DNA from 4 places in the Streptomyces sp. NPDC001914 genome. Region 3 is predicted to be linked to each of the others. Evidence: riboswitches for the same ligand, from Rfam matches in the RefSeq annotation. Region 3 holds a riboswitch; each other region holds the start of a gene.

The links. Region 3 has a riboswitch for cyclic di-AMP ahead of ACFYYF_RS14950 (NlpC/P60 family protein). Riboswitches for the same ligand answer to the same signal wherever they lie in the genome.
Positions count from the first base shown of each region.
Region 1: another riboswitch for cyclic di-AMP. It lies ahead of ACFYYF_RS05685 (transglycosylase SLT domain-containing protein); the one in region 3 lies ahead of ACFYYF_RS14950 (NlpC/P60 family protein).
Region 2: another riboswitch for cyclic di-AMP. It lies ahead of ACFYYF_RS19880 (M23 family metallopeptidase); the one in region 3 lies ahead of ACFYYF_RS14950 (NlpC/P60 family protein).
Region 4: another riboswitch for cyclic di-AMP. It lies ahead of ACFYYF_RS38590 (M23 family metallopeptidase); the one in region 3 lies ahead of ACFYYF_RS14950 (NlpC/P60 family protein).

Region 1 is NZ_JBIASW010000002.1:150,510-155,543, forward strand. It holds gene ACFYYF_RS05680 (HAD family hydrolase) at 575-1,387, shown strand; gene ACFYYF_RS05685 (transglycosylase SLT domain-containing protein) at 1,563-2,324, opposite strand; cyclic di-AMP (ydaO/yuaA leader) riboswitch at 2,328-2,520, opposite strand; gene ACFYYF_RS05690 (CocE/NonD family hydrolase) at 2,995-4,992, opposite strand.
Region 2 is NZ_JBIASW010000006.1:382,362-387,395, reverse strand. It holds gene ACFYYF_RS19890 (M16 family metallopeptidase) at 1-353, shown strand, start outside; gene ACFYYF_RS19885 (pitrilysin family protein) at 350-1,738, shown strand; cyclic di-AMP (ydaO/yuaA leader) riboswitch at 1,953-2,109, shown strand; gene ACFYYF_RS19880 (M23 family metallopeptidase) at 2,122-2,889, shown strand; gene ACFYYF_RS19875 (GntR family transcriptional regulator) at 3,085-3,777, shown strand; gene ACFYYF_RS19870 (HPr family phosphocarrier protein) at 4,005-4,286, opposite strand; gene ACFYYF_RS19865 (GNAT family N-acetyltransferase) at 4,462-5,034, shown strand, end outside.
Region 3 is NZ_JBIASW010000004.1:552,090-557,123, forward strand. It holds gene ACFYYF_RS14945 (hypothetical protein) at 53-370, shown strand; gene ACFYYF_RS14950 (NlpC/P60 family protein) at 505-2,646, opposite strand; cyclic di-AMP (ydaO/yuaA leader) riboswitch at 2,654-2,825, opposite strand; gene ACFYYF_RS14955 (alpha/beta hydrolase) at 3,606-4,352, opposite strand; gene ACFYYF_RS14960 (hypothetical protein) at 4,438-4,611, opposite strand; gene ACFYYF_RS14965 (beta-glucanase) at 4,739-5,034, opposite strand, start outside.
Region 4 is NZ_JBIASW010000024.1:65,874-70,907, reverse strand. It holds gene ACFYYF_RS38600 (PrsW family intramembrane metalloprotease) at 1-588, shown strand, start outside; gene ACFYYF_RS38595 (aldo/keto reductase) at 650-1,594, opposite strand; gene ACFYYF_RS38590 (M23 family metallopeptidase) at 1,730-2,764, opposite strand; cyclic di-AMP (ydaO/yuaA leader) riboswitch at 2,776-2,932, opposite strand; gene ACFYYF_RS38585 (PP2C family protein-serine/threonine phosphatase) at 3,148-4,215, opposite strand; tRNA gene ACFYYF_RS38580 (tRNA-Met) at 4,506-4,579, opposite strand; gene ACFYYF_RS38575 (dihydrofolate reductase family protein) at 4,664-5,034, opposite strand, start outside.

The DNA of each region.
Region 1 (5,034 bases), on a different contig from region 3:
TTTCAATGTCCGAATTGACCGCGTGTCTGACCCTGTGTCTGGCCCCGTGTCGGGCCCTGTGCGGAGTCGGCCTTCGGTGAACGGCGGTGCGGCGCAGAGAGGGGGGCGGGTGCCGCTTCACCCGTCCCGGACCGTACTTGTCGCGCCGTTGCCCGCGGCTGTCCGCTGCTGCGCGCCCCTGCCCGCGGCTGTCCGCCGCCCCGCGCTCCCGCCCGCTGCTCCACGCCCCCTCCGGCCCCTGCCCGCGAGGTCGCGCCGCTGCTCCGTACGCTCCCGTGGTGCGCATCCTGCGGCAAGGAGGTCGCCGCACTCCTCTCCAACGGGTGTCACTGGTAACGGACTTGGTGACGGCCGCGTCCGGAGCTCGGCCGAGTCGGGCTTGGCGCAAGGGGTGTTGGGGAGTTGTGGGTGGTCCTGTGCGGGAAAGTGGGTGTGGGCGGAAGCGGAGCCTGGGTGATCCGAAGCGGTCGCAACGCGCTTACCACCGTGCGGTGAACGGCGTTGCTGACGGGATACCGGACGTCGTCCGGTTCAGGCCGGGCCGATGAGTCGTTCGATCCGTATTCTTCGGATCATGGCCGCTCCGACTGCATATTCACTCATCGCCACTGACCTGGACGGAACGCTGCTGCGCGGCGACGACACACTCTCCGACCGGTCACGCGCCGCGTTGGCGAAGGTGACCCAGGCAGGTGCCCGGCATCTCGTGGTCACGGGCCGACCGGCGCCGCGCGTGCGACCCCTTCTCGACGAACTCGGCGGCGAGGGACTGGCGGTGTGCGGGCAGGGGGCGCAGCTCTACGACGCCGGCGCGGACCGCATGCTGTGGTCGGTGACGCTGGACAGGGAGCTGGCGGAGACGGCGCTCGGCAAGATCGAGGCGGAGGTCGGGCTGCTGTACGCGGCGGTCGACCAGGACGGCGTGGACGGGCTGACGCTCATCGAGCCGGGCTATGTCATGCCGCATCCGACGCTGCCGGCGGTGCGGGTGCCGCGCAGGGACGACCTCTGGGCGGAGCCGATCAGCAAGGTGCTGCTCCGGCACCCGTCCTTGTCCGACGACGAGTTGGCCTCGGCGGCGCGGGGAGTGGTCGGTTCGCTGGCGACGGTCACCATGTCCGGGCCGGGCACCGTCGAACTCCAGCCATGCGGAGTGACCAAGGCGACGGGCCTCGCTCTCGCCGCGGCGCATCTCGGGCTCACGCCGGGCGCGACGCTCGCCTTCGGTGACATGCCCAACGACATCCCGATGTTCGACTGGGCGGCCCGGGGCGTGGCGATGGCCAACGCCCATCCGGAACTGAAGGCGGTGGCCGACGAGGTCACGCTGTCGAACGAGGACGACGGGATCGCGGTCGTCCTGGAGCGGATCTTCGGCTTCGGCTGACACCGGCGCACCCGTCCGACGTACGGTCCCGTCCGATGCGCGGTCCCGTCCGACGTACGGGACAGTCCGACGCACGCCCGCCCGCGCCCGCACCCACCACACGGAAAACGCACCCGCCGACGGCCCGGAAGGCGCCGTCGGCGGGTGCGGTGAAGAGGGTGTCGCGGGGGTGCGATCAGTAGGCGCCGTTGACGTTGTCGATGGAGCCGTACTTGTCGGCCGCGTAGTTGCAGGCGGCGGTGATGTTGGCGACCGGGTCGTAGATGTTCGACGACGTGCCGGCGACGTGGTACGCCTGGAACGTGGGGTCGATCACCTGGAGCAGGCCCTTGGAGGGGATGCCCGCGGCGGCGTTGGAGTCCCAGTTGTTGATGGCGTTGGGGTTGCCGGAGGACTCGCGCATCACGTTGCGGTAGATGCCGTCGTAGCTGCCCGGGATGCCGGCCTTGGCCATGACGTCCAGGGATTCCTTGATCCAGCCGTCGAGGTCGTTGGAGTACGTCTTGGCGGCGGCCTGGGTGACGGTGGTCGTCTTGGACTTGGCGACGGCGGCGGTCGCGTTCGCCGTGGTGCGGACGGTCGTCGACTTCAGGGTCTTCGTGCCTACGGTCAGCTTCAGGCCCGGACGGATCATCGAGGGGTTGTCGCCGATGACCGCGCGGTTCGCCGCGTACAGCTTCTTCCAGCCACCGCTCTTGGGGTACTTCTTCGCCACCTTCGCGAGGGTGTCGCCGGCGACGACCTTGTAGGTGACGAGCTGCACGTTGGGGACCACCGCGGTCTTGGCCGCCTGGGGAGCCTGCGCCGGAGTGGCGGCGCTGGCGCCGGTCGCGCCCACGAGGGGGAGGGCGAGGGCCATGCCACCCGTACCGGCGGCGATCATGCCCCGGGTGATGACGTTGGTCTTCATGCGGCGGTGCTTGCCTCGTATGGGCATGACGAATGTCCTCTCCGACGCCTGCGAGGTGAGCTGTCGGGTTCGGGCGGGAGATGCCCGGCCGCGCTGTGGGCGCGGCTTCACCCCAAGCCGGTCCGGTTTGTCCGGATCGGCGGCTTACCTGTGGTTCCCCCGCTCCTGCCGTGCGTGGGTCGATGGGTTGCCGGGCGGCGGCAGGATTCGGCGATCCGCCCGGGGTCGACCAGAACGTATGCGAGAGCACATGTCCGAAACAAGACGAGATTTGACTGAGAAGATCACTTTCGCCTGGTTGATGAGCGGGTAAAAAGTCCGATTGTGCCGGAATTGGATCCTCAACTTGCCTTTCGCAAAGGGGTTGAGTCGAAAGAGGTGCCCCGTGGAACCCTCGTCGGCCGGTGACCCAACTCACGAGACCAAAGACCATCAAGGCGGCATGAGGGGGTAATTCGGGCATTGCGCCTGCGTTGGTGAGGGTCCTCCTGCCCCCCTGAAGGCGTCGAGCAGCCCCTGGTGCGGGGGGAATTGTGGCGCGGGACACAGCGGCGGGCGCGGTTCGCCGGGGGTGGGGGAGCGCGGACACGAGAGCGGACCGGTCGCGGTGGAGGCGCGGCGAAGTGGGCGTCGTACCGCCGCAGTTGGGTCCACGCGCGCCCGGCCGGCGGTGAACTCCCTTTGTTCACTGGGCTGGTCAGCCGGCCGTGCGCGGGATTCGCTTCTCCCAGGTCCGGTGGAAGACGACCTCGTCGCCGTCCTTGCAGACGAGTTCGTCGGTCGTGATGAAGTCCCGCGCGTCGCAGGTGAGGGCGGAGACCGTCTCGACGCGGGCGTCCCAGGGCAGCTCGGGCCGGTGCAGCCGGATCGACCAGGCCGAGCGGGCGCGGGCGGAGAGCGGGTCCGACGTGCCGATCGTGTACGTCTCCCGGGCCTCCTCCGTGCATTCGAGGCCGTCGGGGAACACCTGGGTGCCGCCGCGTCCCGGGTCCACCTCCAGGCTCCAGGTCTCCGCGGCCACGTCGCGCAGGACCAGGCGTCGCGGGCGGGGCTCGTCGAGGGTCGCGGAGACGGTCACGCCGAGGGGTTCGGACTCCTCCGGTTCCTCGAAAGCGACCGAGGGGTCCGACTTCGTTGCCCGCACCGGGAGTTCGAGGACGCTGCCGACCGGCTCCAGGGTGAAGCCCGCCTCCGAGCCCGGCTGGGGCCAGATCCAGGGCCAGTACGCGGAGGAGACGCCCAGCCGGATGCGATGGCCCGCCGGGAACGCGTAGCCGATGGCGTTCAGGTCGAAGACGACGTGCTCCGTGGTGCCCGGGCTCCAGGGAACCGTCCTGTCCGGGCCCCGGCGCGCCGACAGGTTCAAGGCGCCCCGGGTGACGAGTGTGGACGCCCCGTCGGGGGCCACGTCGCACAGCCGGGCGATCACCTGGCCCCGGGGTGACGCGGACGTCAGCCGCAGATTGACCCGGGGGCGGCCCAGGACCCAGGTCTCCTCGCCCACCTCGAACTCGAAGCAGGCCGACCTGGCGTCCTCCTCCCGCTGGTCGGGCGGCAGGTCGGCGTCGTCGCCCGAGGGGAAGAGCCGGCCCGCGTCGACCCCGGTGTGCTGCGGGGACCGCACCGGCAGCGGGGCGCCCTGGAGCGCGTACGCGACCGGGGTCACCGAGGGTGAGGGCCAGGCCGGGTCGCCCACCCAGCGGCCGGGGATCCGGGCGTACGCGGTCGCGGGAGGGTGCGCGTCCATCACGTAGGAGCGCAGGAGAGGGACGGAGAGCGCGTCCGTGTCCTCGTCGCGGAGCCAGTGGTCCCACCAGCGCAGCGTCTCCTGGAGGAAGCCGATCGCCGGTCCGGGCGGCAGGCCCCGGTCCGGGTACTGGCGGGACCAGGGGCCGATGAGACCTCGTACGCGATCCGCAGGCAGGTTCCGCACCAGGCGCAGCACCGTGTCGCGGTGCGGGTCGTGCCAGCCGCCGACCGCGAGGACCGCCGCGCGGATGGCCCCGTACTCCTCGCGGACAGCGCCCTCACGCCAGTACGCGTCCCGGGTCTGGTGCGCCAGCCAGGTGTGCGCCGGGGGAGTGACGGCCTCCAGTCGCTTCTCCCACATGTCCCGCCACATCCCCTCGCCCACGTGCGCGGGGTCCGGCGGGCGGGCGGCGAAGGCGAGCAGACGGGCCGACCTGGCGTGCGTGTCGGCGGCGAGGACGGAACCTCCCGCGTGGTGCGTGTCGTTGTCATAAGGGTCGTCGGTCGAGCAGACCGTGACGACCGCCCTGAGCGGCTCGGGCGTGCGGGCCGCGACCCGGAGGGAGGTGAAGCCGCCCCACGCGATCCCGAACATGCCGACCCGGCCGGTGCACCAGGGCCGGCCGGCCAGCCAGGAGACCACCTCCACCCCGTCGTCCGCCTCGGTCCCCGCCCGTCCGTCCCCGGGCACTCCCTCGGAATTGCCGTGCCCGCGCACGTCCACGCGGACGGAGGCGTAGCCGTGCCCGGCGTACCAGGGGTGGCGCTGCTGGTCGCGCGCGGCCGTCCAGTCGGTCAGGCGGTACGGGGCGTACTCCAGGAGCGCCGGTACGGGCTCCTCGGTCAGCGGTCGCCAGATCCGGGCGTACAGACGGGTGCCGTCCGAGAGAGGGACGAGGACGTCCTCGTGAGTGATCTCGTAGGGGAAGGACGTACGGATGTGCATGAGCGTCACCTCGGTGGACGGAATGCGTCGTGCGGCACGGCC
Region 2 (5,034 bases), on a different contig from region 3:
CCGCGGTCGACGAGGAGCTCGCCCGGTTCGCCGAGGAGGGCCCCACGGCCGAAGAAATGGAGCGCGCGCAGGCCCAGTTGGAGCGCGAATGGCTCGACCGGCTCGGCACCGTCGCCGGCCGCGCCGACGAACTGTGCCGCTACGCCGTCCTGTTCGGCGACCCGCAGCTCGCCCTGACCGCCGTGCAGCGCGTCCTCGACGTCACGGCGGAGGAGGTCCAGGAGGCCGCCAAGGCCCGCCTGCGCCCCGACAACCGCGCGGTGCTCGTCTACGAACCGACCACCGCCGAGGCCGCGGACGCGGCCGGCTCCGCCGACGAGACAGACGAGACCGACGAGGAGGCGGCGAAGTGACCGAGCTCGCCACCATGGACTTCCACCCGCAGCCCCAGGCCGGCCAGCCGAAGCCGTGGGCGTTCCCCGCTCCCGAGCGCGGCACCCTGGACAACGGTCTGACCGTGCTGCGCTGCCACCGCCCCGGCCAGCAGGTCGTCGCCGTCGAGGTGATCCTCGACGCGCCGCTGGACGCCGAGCCGGCGGGCCTGGACGGCATCGCCACGATCATGGCGCGCGCCTTCTCCGAGGGCACCGACAAGCACTCGGCCGAGGACTTCGCCGCCGAGCTGGAACGCTGCGGCGCCACGCTCGACGCGCACGCCGACCACCCCGGCGTACGGCTGTCGCTCGAAGTGCCCGTCTCGCGCCTGGCCAAGGCGCTCGGCCTGCTCGGGGACGCGCTGCGGGCCCCCGCGTTCGCGGACAGCGAGGTCGAGCGGCTGGTGACCAACCGGCTGGACGAGATCCCGCACGAGACGGCGAACCCGGCCCGTCGTGCGGCCAAGGAGCTCTCCAAGGAGCTGTTCCCGGCGAGCGCGCGCATGTCGCGCCCCCGTCAGGGCACCGAGGAGACGGTCCGGAGCATCGACGCGTCGGGTGTGCGCGCCTTCTACGAGAAGCACGTGCGCCCCGCCACGGCCACCGCGGTCGTCGTCGGCGACCTGACGGGTGTCGATCTCGACGAGCTGCTCGCCGACACGCTCGGCTCCTGGACCGGCTCGTCCGCCGAGCCGCGTCCCGTGCCGCCGGTGAGCGCCGACGACACCGGCCGCGTGATCATCGTCGACCGCCCCGGAGCCGTCCAGACACAGCTCCTCATCGGCCGCGTCGGAGCCGACCGGCACGACCGTGTGTGGCCCGCACAGGTCCTCGGCACCTACTGCCTCGGCGGCACCCTCACCTCGCGCCTGGACCGCGTCCTGCGCGAGGAGAAGGGCTACACCTACGGCGTGCGGGCGTTCGGGCAGGTCCTGCGCTCCGCGCCGGACGGCACGGGCGCCGCGATGCTCGCCATCAGCGGCTCCGTCGACACCCCCAACACCGGGCCGGCGCTCGACGACCTGTGGACGGTGCTGCGCACCCTCGCGGCCGAGGGCCTGACCGACACCGAGCGGGACGTGGCCGTGCAGAACCTGGTGGGCGTCGCGCCCCTCAAGTTCGAGACGGCCGCGGCCGTCGCGAGCACGCTCGCGGACCAGGTCGAGCAGTACCTGCCGGACGACTACCAGGCGACGCTCTACCGGCAACTGGCCGCCACCGGCACCGTGGAGGCCACCGCGGCGGCCGTGAGCGCCTTCCCGACGGACCGTCTGGTGACCGTCCTGGTCGGCGACGCGGCGCAGATCGCGGACCCGGTGAGGGCCCTCGGAATCGGTGAAGTCACCGTGGTGGCCGCCGAGTAGAACCCGTGCGACACGAGAGGGCCCTGACGGCTGAAGAGCCGTCAGGGCCTTTCCTTTACAGGTGCCGTTCCCAAGATGTCCGCATTCGTACGGCGGTTGCCCTTCTGCCCTGTGGCATGCGTAACAAAAATCGTGATCCGTTTGTTGTTCGAAAGTCACCCCGTTTAGCGTCGGTCCGGCTGTTCGTCACGCAGTGCGCCGCGCCCGCGGCACCGGACAGTCATCGCCGAGTCCCCGAGACGCGAGTCAGGGGAGCCGGGGACCCACTCAGTCCCTGGGGTGAATCGGACGCCCTCCTCGGAGGGGGCCCGTAGGAGACCTTCCTGCTCCGAACCCGTCAGCTAACCCGGTAGGCGAGAGGGAAGGAAAGGATCAGCCCCTACATGGCGTTCACCTGTGGCACCGGCAAGCATCGTCGTACGAGCAGCCGGGTGCACAGCACCACCACGACCGCCGTCGGGGTCGCGGCGCTCACCACCACCGGTGTGATCGGAACCCTGGCCGCCCCCGCGTTCGCCGCGGAAGCCTCCGTCGAGCAGACCGGGCTCACCCAGACCGTCACCCTCAACGACACGGTCGCCGACCAGATCGACGCCCAGGCCTTCGCCCAGCAGCGCGCCGCCGACGAGGCCGCCGCGCGCAAGCAGGCCGAGCAGACCGCGCGCAAGGAGGCCGCCGAGCAGGCCTCGAAGCTCCGCGCGGCCAAGGAGCGCGCCGCCCGCGAGGCCGAGCGCAAGCGGCTGAACACGTTCGTCATGCCGATCACCGGCTCGTACGTCTCCACCGGCTACCAGGCCAGCAGCGCCCTGTGGTCCTCCGGCAGCCACACCGGTGTCGACTTCCACGCGGGCACCGGCACCTCGGTCCACGCCGTCGGCTCGGGCACGGTCGTCACGGCCGGCTGGGGCGGCGCCTACGGCAATCAAGTCGTGATCAAGATGCACGACGGCACGTACACCATGTACGGCCACCTGTCGTCCATCGGGGTGTCCGTGGGGCAGACCGTCACCCCGGGCCAGCAGATCGGCCTCTCCGGCGACACCGGCAACACCACGGGACCGCACCTCCACTTCGAGGCCCGCACGACCGCGGAGTACGGCTCGGACATCGACCCGGTCGCGTACCTGCGCTCGCACGGCGTCAACGTCTGACGACCGCTTCGCGGCTTCCCACCGCTTTTGATGCCCCGGCTCACCGAGCCGGGGCATCGTCGTTTCCGGACGCCGTCTGTCCAAAAAATATCCATGGATTCAGGCCCGCCATCGGAAATTCAGGCTTCCTGCAATAGAGTCACTGAACAAGCGTCAATCGACGGCGTTTCACGGGGATTAAAGCGGAGGTCGGTCATGCGTATTCCGGCGCACTCGGTGTGCACGGCGATCCGTGACGACATCGTCGCGGGTGTCTACGAGCGCGGCGGCCGGCTCACCGAGGAACTGCTCGCGCGCCGCTACGGCGTCTCTCGCGTCCCCGTGCGCGAGGCCCTGCGCACGCTGGAGGCCGAGGGCTTCGTGGTCACCCGCCGGCACGCGGGCGCCTGTGTCGCCGAGCCCACCGAGCTGGAGGCGGCGGACCTCCTGGAGATGCGCATGCTGCTGGAGCCGCTGGGGGCCGCGAGGGCGGCGCAGCGGCGCACGGAGGCCCACCTCAAGGTGCTGCGGGGACTGGTCAGGCTGGGGCAGGAGCGCTCCAGGCGAGGCCACAGCGAGGATCTGCGCTCGCTGGGCGGCTGGTTCCACGAGACGCTGGCCCAGGCGTCCGGCAGCCCGGCGCTGACCTCGACGCTCGCCCAGCTTCGTCACAAGATCGCCTGGATGTACTCGGTCGAGGCGCCGGCCGACCCCGCGGAGTCCTGGGCGGAGCACGGCGGCATCGTGGACGCGGTGGCCCGCGGGGACAGCGAGCGGGCCCGCGCGATCACGGCCCTGCACACCGAGCGCGCCACGGCCGCGCACCGGCTCCGATTTCCCGGCGGCGACCGGCCGGACCGTGTGAGAAGTTCGCAACATCCCGTAAACATGACGGGCCCGCGTCTTTAACACAGGCACCGTATACAAAGAGGGATATTCTGCGGGGGCTCATTTCTGATGCCCTTTTATTCGTTTGTCCGGAATTCCGGTGAGCGGCATTACCGCGACCGCGGCCCGAGGCCTGCGTGACACGTGGGGAATTCGCGGACGGGTCCACGGAAAACGGCCGAGCCGCGCCACCCGGAGAAAGGGTGCCGCGGCTCGGCCGTGTGGGTCCGACTGCCTCGCGGGCAGGCTCAGACGGTCTCGGGGAGCTCGTCGAGCCCCTCGGCGACCAGCTTCGCCAGACGGTCGAGGGCGACGTCCGCGCCGTCGGCGTCCGAGGCGAGAACGATCTCCTCGCCACCCTGGGCGCCCAGGCCGAGGACCGCGAGCATGGAGGCCGCGTTGACGGGGGTGCCGTCGGTCTTGGCGATCGTCACGGGGATGCCGGACGCCGTGGCGGCCCGGACGAAGATGGAGGCGGGGCGGGCGTGGAGGCCCTCGGTCCAGCCGACGTTGACGCGGCGCTCAGCCATGAGATGCTGCCCTTCGGGTGTTCAGGGTTGTCTAGACCATTGTTCCATATCGCGAGGAGTGCCCGGACGGTCCCGGGCATCACCCGCCGCGGTGTCGGTCGAAGACCCGCTCCGACGCCCGTCACCCTCAGACTGCCTCGCGCCGTTGTCGTACGCGAGCCGTACTCTGGGCCCCATGCAGACCTCGTCGGACCGGCACGAGTACCCAGCCCACTGGGAGGCCGACGTGGTGCTGCGCGACGGCGGCACCGCGCGCATCAGGCCCATCACCGTCGACGACGCCGAACGCCTGGTCAGCTTCTACGAGCAGGTGTCGGACGAGTCGAAGTACTACCGCTTCTTCGCGCCCTACCCGCGCCTGTCCGCCAAGGACGTCCGCCGCTTCACCCACCACGACTTCGTGGACCGGGTCGGCCTCGCGGCCACGGTGGGCGGCGAGTTCATCGCCACCGTGCGCTACGACCGGATCAACGCGGACGGCATGCCCGCCTCCGCGCCCGCCGACGAGGCCGAGGTCGCCTTCCTCGTGCAGGACGCCCACCAGGGCCGGGGCGTCGCCTCCGCGCTGCTCGAACACATCGGAGCGGTGGCCCGCGAGCGTGACATCCGCCGCTTCGCCGCCGAGGTGCTGCCCGCCAACAACAAGATGATCAAGGTCTTCACGGACGCCGGTTACACCCAGAAGCGCAGCTTCGAGGACGGTGTCGTACGCCTGGAGTTCGACCTCGAACCCACCGACCGGTCGCTC
Region 3 (5,034 bases):
CACACAACCGACCGCACTTCAGGCCCGCGCGCCGGCCGCACTAGGAGCTCCTGTGACCACCTACGTCATCACCGTTCCCGGGACGTTCGTCCACGGCCTCCCGGACGCCTCCCGGGCCGACGTGGAACGCAGGCTTCGCCCCCAGGACCCGCAGAACACGGACCTGGGCGAGAGCGAGGAACTGAGCCTGCTGACCGTCGACGAGGACAACCGGTTCTCCGTACGGCTGGAGGTCGAGGCCGCGGACCGGAAGAGCGCCGAGGCCGAGGCGGTGCGGCTCGTCTCCGGTGCGCTCCTGGACAGCGGTCTGTCCGCGGACGACGCGCCGCTGGGTCCCGCCGCCGTCACGGGGATCGACAGCGAGTTCTGACGGCCGGCGCCGCGGCACCGCTGCGGCGCCTTCACCGAGGACCACCCTCCGGACGGCCGCCGGTACGCCCCGGACGGCCGTACGCCCCGCGGGCCGGGACCGGTCAACGGCCTCCGGGGCATACGGGCGGCGGCTCAGACCGGACGGACGACGCTGTGGATGGCCGCCTGTCCGACGGACTCGACGGACTCCTCGCTGATGCGCGCTCCGGGACTCGGCGCGTGGACCATCATGCCGTCGCCCACGTAGAGACCGACGTGGCTCACGTTGGCGTGGAAGAAGACCAGGTCACCCGGCTGGATGGCGCCGAGGTCGACCGCCGGGCCGGCCTGTGCCTGCTCCTGCGTCGACCGGGGGAGCATGACCCCGGCGCTCTTCCAGGCCGCCTGGGTGAGACCGGAGGGGTCGTACGAACCGGGTCCGGACGCCCCCCACACGCACGGGCTGCCGATCTGAGCGCGGGCGAAGGCCACCGCCTCGGCGGCCCGGCTGTCCGGAGCGGCGGCCGGCGGAGCCACGGCCTGCGGGGCGGCCGCTCCGGCGACGAGGCTGTCGATGTCGAAGCCCGGGTTCGCGTCGACGGTCCCGGGAGCGGCGGGCCACGTCTGCTGCTGGGCCGCCGGCCGCAACGACTGCCGCCAGGCGTCGTCGGCCTGCGGAGGCGCCGGCTGGTTCACCGGAGGCATCGGGGCCGACGCGTACGCGGCCTGGGGCGGCGCGGACTCGTACGCGGGCGCCTGCGGCACCGGCTCAGTGACCGGCGGCATCGGCGGGGCCGCCTGGTACGCGGCGGGACGCGGCGCCGTCTCGTACGCCGGGGGCTGGGGCGCCGGTTCGTTCACCGGCGGCATCGGCGCCGGCTGATACCCGCTGGGGCGGGTCGGCTTGTCGTACGAGAGGGGCAGGAGCACGGACGTGTACTCGGGGGCCGGGGCCGGCGCTTCGTAGCCGGGGGGCAGGATGACCGCCTTGGACTCCACGGCCGGAGGCGGCGCCGACTCGTACACCTGGGGCATGGAGCCCGTGTCGAAGACCTGGGGCGCGGGCGCCGCCTGGAACGCGGCGGCCTGGGGCACCGCCTCGTACGGCGCGGGCTGGGGCGCCGCCTGGAACGCGGGCGCCTGAGCGACCGACGGGAACGAACCGGTCTGGCCGACCGAGGGGAACGAGCCCGTCTGACCCACCGACGGGAATGAACCGGTCTGAGCGGTGGACGGCAACGCGGCGGTCTGAGGAGCCGCCTGGAACGGCGCGGCCTGAGGGACCGACGGGAACGAACCGGTCTGGGCGACCGAGGGGAAGGTGCCCGTCTGAGCGACCGAGGGGAACGAGCCCGACTGGCCCACGGACGGGAACGAGCCCGTCTGACCCACCGACGGGAACGAACCCGAATCGCCCACCGCCGGGAACGAACCCGTCTGACCCACCGACGGGAACGAACCGGTCTGGCCCACCGACGGGAACGAACCCGTCTGAGCGGCCGACGGGAACGCCGCGGCCTGCTGAGGTGGCGGGAAGGACGGCAGCTGGGGCTCCGGCGTCGGCCGGTACTCGATCGCCGGCATCTGCGCGACGGGCATGCCCTGCCGTGCGGCGTGCCGCGCCATCAGCTCCCGCGCGGCGGCGAGCTTGAGCCGGGCACTCTGCTTCTTGAGGTGCGACGAGACCTTCTGGGGCGCGCCCGCCGGGGCGGCTCCGGCACGGAGCGCCGCACGGACCTCCGTGCGGGGGCCCGGTACCGCCGGGGCGCCACCGGCCATGGGCCCGGTCATGGAACCGGTCATGGAACCGGTCATCGGCCCGGCCGTCGGACCCGCGGTCAGCTCCAGCGCGGGGCGCGCGGCCGGCTCCGAGGCCGGACCGGCGGTCAGTTCGAGCACCGGGGCGGCCGTCAACTCGGCCACCGGCCGCACGAGCTGCTCCAGCTCGTAAAGCGTCGGAAGGTCCGACGAGGATCCCTTGGGCCCCTGCGGAACGGCCTTCGGACGGGCACCTCCGCCACCGCGCTCCGACTGCCTGTCGGCCGGGAGCGACGCCGGAGCAGAGGGCCCGAACCGGGACCGCGCCCCGTCGAACCACTGCCGCATCAGATCGTCCTGGGCGGCGTCGGAAACGCCACTCCCCTGACCCGCGCTCCCCCGGCCCGGCCTGCGGGCGGAATTCGCCGAGGCGCGGGTCCCGTTGAAGTTTCCGGTGGCGAGCTCCGCCTGGTCGTAGAGGGACGAGAGCCGTCGGGCGACTTCCTCGCGGCTGGGCGGGGTGCGTTCCGGCGCCATGGAGTGGTGCTCCTTCCGTCGTCCGCCTACCGGGTTAGCTGTCGGGTTCGGGCGGACGATTCCGGAAGGTATGCCCTACGACCCCTGCCCCGAAAGGCAGTTGGCCGATTCACCCCAGGTTCGGTGGGTCCCCGGCTCCCGCTGCCGCGTGGACAGGCAGGACTCGGCGGAGGCCGCGCCGCCCGGCGAGCTTCGCCGGAGGGAGTCGGGCGGCCTGGTCGCCAACTTAGCCATGTTGTGCACCGGATGTGAAGATCCACGTCCCAGATGTCCGATACATTTTCGTGACCTTCATCGCACCACCCCGCAGCGCGACGGTGAGGACACGGGCCGTGCTCGAAAAGGCGGCTGAGCACGGTCGTTGGGGCGATCCGGGCCCGTCCGCAGGTCCGCCGTCGACCCGAACTCCCGCGCGGCGGCCCCGCACCGCTTCGTCCTGATTACGTTCGGAGCGGACGGATCCGACCCTTCCGGGGTCTCGGGCCGGTGGGCCGGCCATCCCGGATGTGTCGGAAGTGTGCACAGAACTGGCTTTCCCTGGCACGTCGTTCAACATCGACGGCGCCCGCTGGTCACACCTTGACCGGTTCTGGCCGAGCTGGCCGGATCACCGCTGCGACCACGTGCCGCCCGTACGGTCGAGGCACGTCAGACCACGCGAGCGAGTCGAGGATCCCCACGTGCACGATGCGCCGATCTATGCCCAACTGATCTCCGAACGCGGCGACATACCGACGCTCGTGCGAAGCGAAGCACGTCGGCTGCAGCGCGACTTCGAGTGGATTCTGAGCTGGGATCCTTCGACGGGCGCCCCGCTACCCTCGTCCGCCTCCCGGCAGGCGTCCTCCGGCACTCGCCGCCCCTTCTCCCCCACCCCCGACCCCGACGACCGTCTCGACACACCCGGCCCCTGACCGACGGCCACCCCGGTGGACAGGGCACGGCGGGCCGGGCAGGTTCTAGAGAACGCCGGGTTCGCCACCGGACCGTTCGGCGGGAAGCGGGTCGAGCCCACCGCCGATCCGGGTGACCAGATCGGCCACCGTCGTACCCGTGGCCCGGTGCCAGGTCCGCGCGCGGCGGAGCATCGCGTGGTCACCTCCCTCGACCCGCACGGCGCTCGCGGAGGAACCCGCCGCCGCGGCCCGGCGCACGAGGGCGAACGACGCCGCCGGGTCGGTGATCCGGTCCCGGTCCCCGTGAAGCACGATCACGCGTTTGTCCCGGAGGTGGGCCACCGGCTCACCCTCCGGGCACCAGGGCGCCAGCGCCACCACGGCCCGGACCTGCGGTGCGGCGGCGGCCCGCAGAGCGGCGCGCCCGCCCATCGAGTGGCCCACGAGCACGACCGGCACCTCGCCGACCAGAGCGGTGAGTTCGTCCAGTGCCCGCAGGACGTCGGCGACGGGGTCGGCGTCCGCGCCGTTCCATCCCCGGTAGCGGTAAAGCACCTGCCCGACGAACGCGCCCTCGTCCGGCAGGGCCCGCGTCACGGAGCGCACGAACGGCCGCATCCGGGCGCGCGCCACGTTCCACGGCCGCAAGGGGGCCTTGCTGTCCGCGGCGCCGCCGTGAAGGATCAGTACGGCGACACGCGCCGGACCCGTCTCGGCAAGGGCGGCGCGACACGGCCGCAGCGCGACGGGAGCTCCCGTCGCTCCGGACCGGGACACGTCGTCGGCGGACATCCCCGCAGAGCCTCGCATGACGCCCCTCCACCTCACGGCGCTCTCCACGCCTCGCACGGACCGTGAGGGGGATCGTCTCATCGGCCGCGGGCCCGCCCCAAGCTCACTCCGGGGGCTCGGGCCGCGCACGGTGGCCGTTGCGCCACTCCTGGTAGTAGCGCCAGAGGCGGGCCGCCTGCGGGCACCGCCCCGCCTCCCGCTGACACGTACGGCAGTTGCCGACGTGACTGACGTAGGCGGTCTCGGGGGCGTCTCGCCCCGGCTGCGGATTCGGCATGACCCTCGGCACCTGTCGGCACGACGCGCACCGGCGCAGCGTCGCTTCTGATGCCGTACTTCCGCTCCAGGGCCCCCGGCGGATGCACCCGCACGGACGCACCTGCCGGGACATCCCCCTTCTGGTGTCAGTCGAGGAGGTCGACCTCGTACTCCTCCGTCGCGGGGAAGGGTCTGCCGACCGGGGGCCTGCGGACTGTCAGCCGGGCCACCTCGTAGTCCATCTCGGAGACCTCGGGAGGCGGCGGCGGGTGGTAACGCCCGGCGCAGACGGAGAGGTTGACGATGAGATAGGCGTGCCAGGACCTGCCCACTCCGCGCCGGTCGTCGAAGGCCCGGATCCCGTTGACCCACCACACGACCCGCAGGGCGCCGAACTCGACCACGAGGTCGACCCAGGCACCCGGCTGGATCGCGGGGTTCC
Region 4 (5,034 bases), on a different contig from region 3:
GCGATGGGCATGCACGCGCTCTGGAACGGCTCCTCGGGCTTCGGCCGGTTCGGGTTCTTCGGGGTGTACGCGGCGTTCATGGTGCCCGCGTTCGGGCTGCTGACCTGGCTCGTCGTCTGGACGCGGCAGCGCGAGCTGCGGACCGTCCGCGCCGAACTGCCCGTGTACACCGCCGCCGGCTGGCTGGGCCCGGCCGATCCGTGGGCCCTCGGCTCGATGCGGGCGCGGCGCCTCGCGCGCGACTACGCGGGCCACCACTTCGGCAAGGGCGCGGCGCGCTCGGTGGCGGAGTACGAGGCATACGCGACCTCACTGGCGTTCCTGCGCCACCGGGGGCGCCGGGGCCGTGCGGGCGCCGACTTCGTCGTACGGGAGCGCGAGTTGCTGGAGCAGCTGTGGCGCCGCCGGGAGATCGCCCGCCCGGCCCTCGCCTACGCGGCCCGCGCCACGGCGCCGCTGCCCGTGCCGCCGCCCTGGCAGCCCCAGCGGTACGGGCAGCACGTCGCCCCGCCCGCGCGGCCCTACGGGTGGCCGGCCCAGGCGTCCGCGCCGGCCCCGTATCCGGCGTACAACCCGTACCGCTCCTAGGCCGTGTCCGGCGGGCGGCACCGGGGGAACTCACCGGTGCCGCCCGCCGACGGTCCGGCTGTTACGCCGACGCCCGCGACAGGCGCGTCAGTTCCTCGTCGCTCAGCACCAGGTCCGCGACGCCGAGCAGGGCCGGGAGCTGTTCCACCGTGCGGGCGGAGGCGATCGGCGCGGCGACCGTCGGCTGTGCGGCCAGCCAGGCGAGGGCGACCGTCGCGACGGCGGTGTCGTGGGCCGCCGCGATCTCGTCGAGGGCGGCGAGGACCCGCGGTCCGCGGTCCGTGCCGAGGTGCTTGGCCGCGCCGGCCGCCCGGGGCGAGTCGACCGTGGTGCCGGGGCGGTACTTGCCGGTGAGGAAACCGGCGGCGAGCGCGAAGTACGGGACGGCCGCCAGACCGGCCTGGGACGCGACCTCCAGCAGGGCGCCCTCGTAGGTGTCGCGCGAGACGAGGTTGTAGTGCGGCTGGAGGGCGACATAGCGGGCGAGGCCCTCGCGGTCGGAGAACTCCAGGGACTCCCGCAGCCGCTCCGGGGAGATGTTGGAGGCGGCGATGTGCCGAACCTTGCCGGCCTTCACGAGTTCGTCGAGGGCGCCGACGATCTCCTCGACCGGCACCTCCGGCTTGTCGAAGTGCGTGTAGTAGAGGTCGATGTGGTCGGTGCCCAGGCGGCGCAGCGACGCGTCGGCCGCGGCCTTGATGTTGGCACCGGACAGCCCCGGGAAGGCGGGGTGCTGGCTGACCTTGGTGGCGACCACGATGTCCGCGCGGTTGCCGCGGCTCTTCAGCCATCTGCCGATGACGGTCTCGGACTCGCCGCCCTCGTTGCCCTCGACCCAGGCCGAGTAGGAGTCGGCCGTGTCGAGGAAGTTGCCGCCGGCGGCGGCGTAGGCGTCGAGCACGGCGAAGGACCGGGTCTCGTCGGCCGTCCAGCCGAAGACGTTGCCCCCGAGGGAGAGCGGGAAGACCTCGAGGTCGGACGAACCGAGCTTGCGAAGAGAAGTCATGTACGGGCTCAACGCCCGCATCGGATCGATGTATTCCACAATCACCGGGCCCGGGGCGTGCCGCCGTCCGCGCCCGGACGGCCGACAGCCCTGACGCCGGGGGGGGTTGACGTCAGGGCTGCCGGAGTTCGGGGATCAGGGGTTGAGGCCCTTGCTCTGGAGCCATGCCATCGGGTCGATGCCGGTGGCGGCGCCGCCGGGGTGCACTTCGAGGTGCAGGTGCGGGCCGGTGACGTTGCCGGTCGCGCCCACGCGTCCGATGACATCACCCGTGGCGACCTTCTGGCCCACGCTGACGCTGATGGACGACTGGTGGCAGTACCAGAGCTCCGTGCCGTCGTCGAGGGTGAGGATCGTGCGGTAGCCGTACGATCCGGCCCAGCCGGCCTCGGTGACGGTGCCGCTGTGGATCGCCTTGAGCAGCGTGCCGGTGGGCGCCGCGAAGTCGAGTCCGGTGTGGTAGCCGGAGGACCACATGGAGCCGGCCTCACCGAAGGTCGAGGTCAGCGTGTACGAGGACGTCGGCAGCGCGTAGCTCTTGGCGAGCTCGGCGAGGCGCTCGGCCTCGGCCTTCTGCTTGGCCGCCTCCTCCGCCTTCTCCTTCGCAGCGGCTTCCTTGGCCTCGGCCTCGTCCTGCTGGGCGGCGGCGAGCTTCACGGCCTTCTGCGCGGCGGCGGTCTGGGCGGCCTTCTGCGTGGCGGTGTCGGCCTGGTTCTGCTGCGACTGGGCCTGCGCCATGATGCGGTCGCGCAGCGCCTCACCGGCGTCGGTGCTGCCCTGGGCCGTGTCGGAGGTGGTCAGACCGGCGTTGGTGAGCGGAGTCGTGGAGCCCTTGGGAGCGCTGGATCCGCCGTCCGAGATGAGGGCCTTGGCCGACTCGGTCACCGACGACAGGTCCGGCAGCGAGATGGAGACGGGGGCCTTGCCCGGGGCGGCGCTGGCGATGCCGCCTCCGCCGACGGCGGCTATGACACCGACGCCGAGGACCGTGGAGCTGCGGGCGAGTCCTCCGCCGCGCTGCTTGCCCGTGCGGTGCCGGCCGCGGACGGGAGCGAGGGAATCCGCGGTGGGGTTCCACTCCTCCCAGGGTCCCTCGTCCTTGCCGTAGCCGAAGGTGTGGGTTTCGTTCGGCGCGAACGAGGTTGGCTGAGCGGGCCGGTTGGACGCCACGTGGGCGCACTCCTTTCCTTCCTTGCCGCCTACCGGGTTAGCTGACGGGTTCGGAGCAGGAAGGTCTCCTACGCGCGTACGGCCACCGTGCTTCCACGGCGGAATACGCCCGATTCACCCCACGAGTTGGTTCCCCGGTTCCCTGACGGGATTCGGCGCGTGCGCACGGAGCCGTCTCTTGTGACGGTTGTGACGACCGCGCTGCGTTATCGAACGTTAATAGACCCGGGCGCCGAATTCCAAGCTGTTCCGACTGATCATTAACGGCTCTTGGCCAGGACTTTGGGGTCATGAACGATGAAAAACGGGCGAGTTGACCCGGTGCCACTTGCACGGATTTCCCTGACGGTACGTCAGTCGTTATGCGGAGGGATACAGTCCGATCACTGTTCGTGACGCCGGACGGCGAGCAGCGCCATGTCGTCCGTGAGCACGCCGCCCGTGTGCCGGCGGACCGCTTCGGAAAGGGCGGTGAGCAGGGCCTCGGGGCAGGAGAAGACCCGCCCGGCCAGCCAGCGTGCCGGGTCGAAGAACTCCCCCCGGGCGTCACGGGCCTCGGACAGCCCGTCGGTGTGCAGGAGCAGCGTCGCCCCGCGCGGGAACCGGTCCCGCACCGTCGGGGCGGGCCGGCCTCCCAGGTCGCTCATCCCGAGGGGCAGCGCGAAGGAGGCGGCGGAGAGGACGGCGAGCGTCCCGTCGGGATGCAGCAGCAGGGGCGGCGGATGACCGCGGTTGACGACGCGCACCCGGTCCGCGCCGGGCGGGATCTCGGCGAGGACGGCGGTGGTGAACCCCTCGACCGCGTCGACGCCGTCGCGCCGGGTGCCCGAGCGCGTCAGCGCCCGCTCCAGGCGCTCCGCGACGCCCTCCAGGGCCGGCTCCTGCTCGGCCGCCTCCCGGAACGCGCCGACCACCGTCGCGACGGTGGCGACCGCGTTCATCCCCTTGCCCCGTACGTCCCCGACGACGAGCCGTACGCCGTACGGGGAGTCCTGCACGGCGTAGAGGTCCCCGCCGATGAACGCGTCCTCCTGCGCCGCCTCGTACCGGGCCGCGACCTCGAGCCCGGCGATCCGCGGCTCGGGCTCGGGCAGCACGGCGCGCTGCGCGAACTCGGCGATCTCCCGGACGGTGGCGAGCCGTTCGTCGCCGCGCCGCACGACGGTGTTGATGAGGACGGCGAGGACGGCGGCCGTCGTCACCGTGACGACCTCGGTGACCGCGTCGACCTGCAGGACGATGCCGAGCACGCCGTGGACCACGAGAACCGCGCCGACGGCGAGGAGGCCTGCGAGGACGGTGCCGCGCAGCGAGTGGAGGGGGGCGGCGACCAGGGGCGCGGCCGCGAAAAGGGGGGTCGCGGTGTATTCCGACGGGGTGAACCAGTCGTAGACGATCCCGGCGGCGACGAGCAGCAGGGGCAGGGTCCGTGCGAAGGTGCGCGCCCACACGATCCTGCGCGATTCCGCTTCCCCGGGACCGGGCGGCGGGAGGCTCCCGGACCCGCGAACGCCGCGGGACGGCCGGTCGGCCCGGTCACGGAGCCCTTCGGTCCGCCGTTCACCTCCTGGCTGCCCCACCTGTCCAGAAGAACCGGTCCGGGGGCGGCGGGCGACCTGTGTGGCCCGACCGGGCGAGCGGGGCCCGTCCGTGGCACCGGGGCGGAGCCGGCCGGAGAGCCGGGGGGACAAACACCAAGGGCCGGAACTCGTGAATCCGAGTTCCGGCCCTTGGCCTTCAGTAGCGGGGACAGGATTTGAACCTGCGACCTCTGGGTTATGAGCCCAGCGAGCTACCGAGCTGCTCCACCCCGCGTCGTTGAGATAAGTGTACGCCATCCGCGGGACCCGAAGCACACCCCTTTAAACCCGCCCCTCCGGTGGCGCGGGCACCCGCCGCCTAGCGGGCCGCCAGGTGCCGGTTGGGGGCCTCGGCGGCTTCCGCGTACTCGGGGAGGACGACGACCTCGGCGCCCGCGGCGGCGAGGAGCCCGTTCCCGTCGGCGTCCGTGACGAAGGTGTCGGGCTCGCGCCAGGCGGTGACGATCCGCCGCACCCCGGCGTCGAGGATGAGCCGGGCGCACGGCGCGGGCCGGGAGGCACGGTGGGCGCACGGTTCCAGGCTGCTGTAGACGGTGGCGGTGGCCAGCCGGGGGTCGGCCGGGTCGAGCTTGGCGAGGGCGGCCTCCTCGGCGTGCACCACGGGATCGCCGCCCTCCCGGGAGTGGCCCCGGGCCAGCTCGGTCCCGTCGGCGGCGACCACCACGGCCC